2 regions of the Saccharicrinis aurantiacus genome follow, and region 2 is predicted to be linked to the other one. Evidence: riboswitches for the same ligand, from Rfam matches in the RefSeq annotation. Region 2 holds a riboswitch; the other holds the start of a gene.
The links. Region 2 has a riboswitch for cobalamin ahead of QMO11_RS08115 (peroxiredoxin-like family protein). Riboswitches for the same ligand answer to the same signal wherever they lie in the genome.
Positions count from the first base shown of each region.

Region 1: it holds a riboswitch for cobalamin, as region 2 does, so the genes downstream of both, QMO11_RS13620 (ABC transporter substrate-binding protein) here and QMO11_RS08115 (peroxiredoxin-like family protein) in region 2, are expected to answer to the same signal.

Region 1 covers NZ_CANLCN010000011.1:63,282-66,715, reverse strand. Annotated here, with positions in the region: gene pyrI (aspartate carbamoyltransferase regulatory subunit) at 1-259, shown strand, start outside; gene QMO11_RS13625 (flavin reductase family protein) at 372-959, shown strand; cobalamin riboswitch at 1,039-1,243, shown strand; gene QMO11_RS13620 (ABC transporter substrate-binding protein) at 1,268-2,401, shown strand; gene QMO11_RS13615 (iron chelate uptake ABC transporter family permease subunit) at 2,403-3,434, shown strand, end outside.
Region 2 covers NZ_CANLCN010000005.1:204,896-208,329, reverse strand. Annotated here, with positions in the region: gene QMO11_RS08120 (biopolymer transporter ExbD) at 43-555, opposite strand; cobalamin riboswitch at 723-921, shown strand; gene QMO11_RS08115 (peroxiredoxin-like family protein) at 1,177-1,806, shown strand; gene QMO11_RS08110 (metallophosphoesterase) at 2,000-3,124, shown strand; gene QMO11_RS08105 (hypothetical protein) at 3,204-3,434, shown strand, end outside.

The DNA of each region.
Region 1 (3,434 bases), on a different contig from region 2:
GGATGATGAGATTAATAAAATTGCTCTTGTTGCAAAAGAGGCTCGGCTAAATATAATTAAGGATTATGAGGTAGTTGAAAAAAAGCTAGTTCATATTGAATCTGAGATTATTGGTATTGCACGCTGTTTTAATCCTAAATGTATCACAAATAACCAAGAGGTAACTACACGATTATTGTTGGTTGAAAAAGAACCTTTGGCTTATAAATGCCATTATTGCGAAAAAATTACCACTGAAGAACATCTGGAAATCATATAAGATTCGAACAAGAAATACATAGTAACTCCCATGATATTTATTATTGTGGGAGTTTTTGTTGATACTAAAATTTCCCTGTACTATTTTTGCAGCGCATTAAACACAAGTAAATATGGCTAAAGTTGATTGGCGACCTGGGAACATGGTTTACCCATTGCCCGCAGTAATGGTAACTGTAGGTGATAAACCCGAGAATTATAATATTATAACAATTGCTTGGACAGGGACCATATGTTCCGATCCGGCTATGTGTTATATTTCAGTGAGAAAAGCCCGTCACTCTCATGCAATTCTAATGGAAACTAAAGAGTTTGTGATTAATTTAACTACTAAAGATTTGGCTTATGCTACGGATTGGTGCGGTGTAAAATCAGGAAGGAAGTACGATAAGTTTAAAGAAATGAAACTTACTGCAGGTAAGGCAAGTATTGTAAAAGCTCCAATTATTGAGGAATCACCCATTAGTCTTGAATGCAAAGTAACTCAAGTTATTGAACTGGGAACACATGATATGTTTATGGCCGAGATAGTTAATGTTAAAGCCGATGATAAATATCTTGATGATGAAACAGGTGCTTTTTCATTGGATAGCGCAAACCCTATTTGCTATTCCCACGGACACTATTTCGAAGTGGGGGATAAGTTGGGAAAATTCGGTTTCTCAGTTCAAAAAAAGAAGAAGAAAAAAACAAAGAAATAAGCTGCTATTGTTCAGTAAAATATAAATACTCTATTTATGTTGTACTACCAGTAGAATAGATCATAGCAAAGAATTGTTGCATTGAAAAGAATAATGTAGTTTTGCAAGCGAAAAGATAATAGGTAATGATTGAAAAATCTAGGGAATCCTGTGACTGTAAAAACAGAATTCAGGAACTGTACCCGCAGCCGTAATCAGCCAGTATGGCGAGCGTTAACCACTGATATATCGGGAAGGTGCTCATAAATGAAAGTCGGAAAACCTACTATTATCAGCATTCATTCACCTTTCGGGAAATAGAAGAAATAATGAGTAAAAGTATTTTAGTATTAGTGATTTTTAGTGCCTTATTATCCTGCACTAACTCCTCAAAAAAAACAAATAGTAGCACAGTTGATGTTGAGCCAGACTCAGTGTACGTGCCTACTTATGCAAAGCAGTTTGTAATAAAGTATTTTCAGGATTACAAAATTGTTGAGGTAAATGACCCATGGGACGATGCTGCTCCTAAGCATCAAATTGTTTTATCCTCCTCCTCTGAATATCTGAAGAAAAATATAGATGCCATCCAGGTACCCTTAAAGCGATGGGTTGCTGTTGCATCAACTCAAATTAGTTATGCCGATAAAATTGAGGGGGCTATGGATGCACTTGTTGGTATGGCCGAACCTCAATATGTTAGTAATCCAACAGTAGTAAACGGTTTAAAGACCGGTGCAGTGCGTAATATAGGCACTGCCTTTGCACCTGATTTAGAGTTACTCATTGATATTGATCCAAATGTTATGATGATTTCTCCTTTTAAGGAGGATTTTTATGGTCCAATCCGACAGGCAGGAATTAAGCTGGCGATGAATAGCAGTTATCTCGAAAATACACCGCTTGGTAGAGTAGAGTGGTTGGTATATGTTGCTGCCTTCTTTAATAAGGAGCAAGAAGCAATTGATGAAGTACATAATATTGCACAACGTTACAATAATGTAAAGTCATTAACCCAAGAATTGACAGATAAACCAACGGTTGTAAGTGGTAAAATATACCAAGGGGTTTGGTATGCAGCAGCAGCGCAAAGTTACAACGCAAATTATTACGCTGATGCAGGAGCAGATTATATTTTTAAGGATAGGCCGGGTACGGGTTCTTTAAGTTACGATTTTGAAACCGTTTATAATTCAGGGGCAGAGGCCGATTATTGGGTGTTGTTGGTAAATTATAACGGAAATTATTCTTACGAAGCTTTAAAAGATGAAGATGTTCGTTATAAGGATTTTGATGCCTTCAAAAATAGGAAAGTATTTTTCTCAAATACTGGGAAATCACTTTTTTATGAAAAGGGGTTGCTAGAGCCCGATGTTGTTTTAAGTGATATGGTTAAAGTTTTTCACCCTAATTTATTACCTAATTATACGCCATGCTATTATAAAATGATGACTAAAGAGTAATATGCAAGCTATTGATACTAAAAATAAAAAGAGTGTAATTTTTGGCTTGTTACTATTTCTGTTGCTGGCTTTATTTGTAATAAATATATCCTTGGGCTCAGTTTATATACCTGCCGAAAAAGTGCTTAAATGGCTAGTCGGTATGGGTATTGAAAAAGAAAAATGGCACAATATATTATTTAATACACGTTTACCACAGTCGTTAACCGCAGCTTTTGCAGGAGCAGGTTTAGCAGTAGGCGGACTGCAAATGCAAACCTTATTCAGAAATCCTTTGGCAGGCCCCTCCATACTTGGTATTAGTGCGGGTGCGGGTTTAGGTGTTGCTGTAGTTGTATTATTGATGGGTGCCATAAACGGAACGGCTTTGAGTGCATTCGGCGTATTCGGATCAGTAACAGTAACAATGGCAGCATTTGTTGGCGCAATGGTTATTTTGTTTATGGTTTTGTTTTTAGCTCGAAAGCTAAAAAATAATGCCATGTTACTTATAGTGGGTATTATGGTTGGGTATGCTTCAAATGCCTTAGTTGGTTTAATGCAATTTTTTAGTACCAAGGATGATATACAGGCTTATGTAGTATGGGGACTAGGCTCATTCGGAAATATATCATGGGAAAAACATCAGGTTTTTATACCCGTAATCACACTTAGCTTGTTGGCATCTCTATTTCTAATTAAACCATTAAATATATATCTACTTGGCGAGAACTATGCCGCCAATTTGGGTCTCAATGTTAAGCGCTCGCGTTTGCATATTCTCATTGTTGTAGGTATGTTAACTGCTACTATTACGGCTTTTTGTGGGCCTGTTGCTTTTTTGGGTTTGGCAGTGCCGCACATGACAAAAAACTTGTTTAAAACCGCTGATCACTCTGTTTTAGTACCTGCGGTTATGATTTTTGGAGCGGCTTTAGCTTTATTATGCAATGTTATTGCTCGCCTGCCAGGTTTCGATGGAACCCTCCCAATAAATGCAGTAACCTCGTTAATTGGTGCGCCTATTGTGGTTTCTGTAATACTCCGTAGAAGA
Region 2 (3,434 bases):
GCTTCGTAATTAAGGGCATTCAGAAATGGATGCCCTTTTATGTTAATAATACCAAGAAGAATTTCGCCTTAACTCCCCATCTTTTCCTCTTACCCAATTTGGTTCTGCTTCGGATATTCGAATTGGAAATACGGTATTAATTGCCTTTTGCTTTTTTGAAGATAAAGAACCATAAGTAGTCCCAAATTTCTTTTGAGCCAATTCTTCTCGCAGTTCAGCATATGCTTTCTCTAACTCATTCTGAACATCGATATAAAACCCATACGTAACATCACGATCTGTTTGTATTGAAACAACTGCTATAGACACTTGAGTATCTCCGAAAAAGTGCACACGCTTTGAACGTTTACTAGGCAACCAAGACTCATTGTTAGGGTTTGCAATGTATTCCTTCGTTAGTTCTTTTAAATCAGATAACTTTCTTTCTTCTCCTTTAACTAAAATAATATCACCACTCTTTACCCATACTGTAAAAAGATTCCTATCTGTCCACGAAGTACAAACTACCAAAACAACGAAATAAGACACCAAATAACAATAATATTTTTTTGACATAAACCACACTTTTTAGGAGACTAAATCTACAGATAATTCCTACAAAAGAAAACAATACTATTTTTACTCTATCACTAAATTCAGAATACCAACACTATAGAGGAATATTTTGGACAACTTTTAAATAAATCCGTTTAATAACATTGCCAAATAGATAAACATTACATACATTTGTTTCAGATTTTGGAAGTGCAAATATTTTATTTGCCAAGGGAATTAGGTGAGAATCCTAAACAGTACCCGCTGCTGTAATCTCTAGCCGTTAGGCTAATCTTTTAATTAACATGTCACTGTTGCTCCCAAAGCAATGGGAAGGCAATTAAAGGAGGAGTAAGTCAGAATACCTACCAATAATCAATATTTGAAAGTAGCTTTCGGGAGTTAAAGCAAAATCGGTTAAGTACCTAGGGTACTTTCTATCCGTAAATTATATCCCCACGCATTTTCAAAAACATTTTATTGCAACAACGTAGACCGATATGCCAATTGGTCGAATCTAGTATTATCTGTATAACAATGTTTTTCAAAGAAAAGCGCTCCAAAGGGGGTGCTTTTTTTTATTCATACTGTCAGGTTCATTAATTTATACGACAATAAGAATAAACAACTAATACTAGCATCATGAAAACATTATCACTAATAGCCGCAATACTATTAAGTATTAATATTTATTCGCAAGAAAAAATTAAAGCCATAGATGCAAAAGGCATAGATATAGGAAGCTACATTAATAATTTTAAGGCCACTACGGATAAGGGCGAATTGTTTTCGTTAAACGATGCTTTAAAAGATGGCCCTGTTGTGATTATATTCTATCGAGGATTTTGGTGCCCTGTGTGCAACAAACATTTGGCTGCAATGCAAGATAGCTTACACTTAATTGCAGATAGAGGTGCACAACTAATAGCCATATCTCCAGAAAAACCAGAGTATCTTAATATCATGAAAGATAAAACTGGTGCCAAATTCACACTTCTTCATGATGAAAATTACGAAATATCGGATACTTTTGGTGTTACCTTTACTCCTTCTAAAACAACGCGAACCATTTACAATATAGCTTTAGGTGCCAAATTAAAAGAAACACATTCCGACGAATCAGAACAACTACCCATACCCGCCACATATATTATTAATACAGATGGTACAATCATATGGCGCCATATTGATCCGTATTATAAAAACCGAGCAAACGTAAAAGATATTCTTAATAATTTGCCAGTTATAATAGATACTAATCCATTATATTAAGATTAAACCACCCAAGATCTTATTTAGAAATTCTGCACAAATGGCTTAATCTAATTAATAGATATACATGATAATATGCAAATACTTTTGATGGAACTACAAGAGCTTTTTCAACAATTACTATATCCATTATACTATTTATAATATTAAAATTACTATCTTAAAACTTCGAAAATCAAACCCTTATATTTATATGAGACATTTATTCTTCACTCTACTACCTACCTTTGTGTCCATTGCAATTATTGTTGTTAACATCTATCTCATTAAACGATTCTACGGTTATTTCATCAAAGAATTAAACAAACCTTTTTATGCAATGCTTTGTATTGTACTATTCTTTGTAGCTACAAGCTTCTTAATGATTAGACATGAAATGGGGAGCTTTAGCGATTCGCAATTTATTATTGCCTCCGTATTAATGGGAACATTAGCATTCTTAGTATTCGCTGTTGTATTAGTAGACATTGTATTAATCTTCATACATATTGAGCCCAAATACGCAGGTATCGTTGTATTATCTACCACCCTTTTGATTATTGCTTACTCTATTTGTAATGCATCACACACACGTGTAAAACATCAGGAAATAAAAATAGAAGGCCTAAAAAAAGAATTACACATAATGCACTTATCTGATATGCACATTGGTCCATTTAGAGGGCACGAATTTGTTAAAAACATTGTAAACAAAACTATTGATGCCCATGTTGATGCAGTTGTAATAACAGGCGACTTATTTGATGGCGTTGTTGAATTAGACAAAAACAGCATCGCTCCCTTCAAAAAACTAGATGTTCCCATATTCTTTATCGAAGGTAATCATGATATTATTATAGGTTCAAAAAGGGCGAAGGAGGCTGTACGGGAAATTGGAATTACGGTTCTTGAAAACGAAATATTCAATTTTGAAGGAGTACAACTTATTGGACTTAATTACATGGCAGAGGACGACTCTGCATATTACAAAGAAGAACATATTGAGGATAAAACAGCTGAAAGAAAAACCATAAAAAGCGTATTGGATGATTTAGTATTAGACGATAATAAACCTAGTATTTTGCTACACCATAGCCCTGCTGGCATTAAATATATCAATGAAAAAGGTATTGATTTATTTCTTTCAGGACATACGCATGCCGGGCAATTGTTTCCATTTACCTGGCTCATTAAATTAATTTTTAAATATTCGTATGGCTATCATAACTTCAACGGAACCCAGATGTTTGTTTCGCAAGGTATTGGGACTTCCGGCCCTCCCATGCGATTAGGCTCCAAGAGTGAGATGGTAGTGTTGGATTTAATGCCACTTGATTAATAATACGTGAAATTCGAGATTAGATTGTCTAAATATTGAGTTCAAAAAACTCATAACCAAAAACTAAGACAATCTAATCATGAAAAATAACATTCTGCTAATCACCAGTTTTACTCTTATTAGCTTTACAGCATGTACCTCTTTTCAATTTACATCGCTGCAGAGCAATCTCCTAAATCTTGATTCAAATTATTTCTTATATCAGGATGATACGCTAGAAGTAAAATACTCTTTTGCAGGCAGAAACTGCCCATTACAACTAACCATCTACAATAAATCGGACGACCCAATTTTTATCAACTGGGAACAA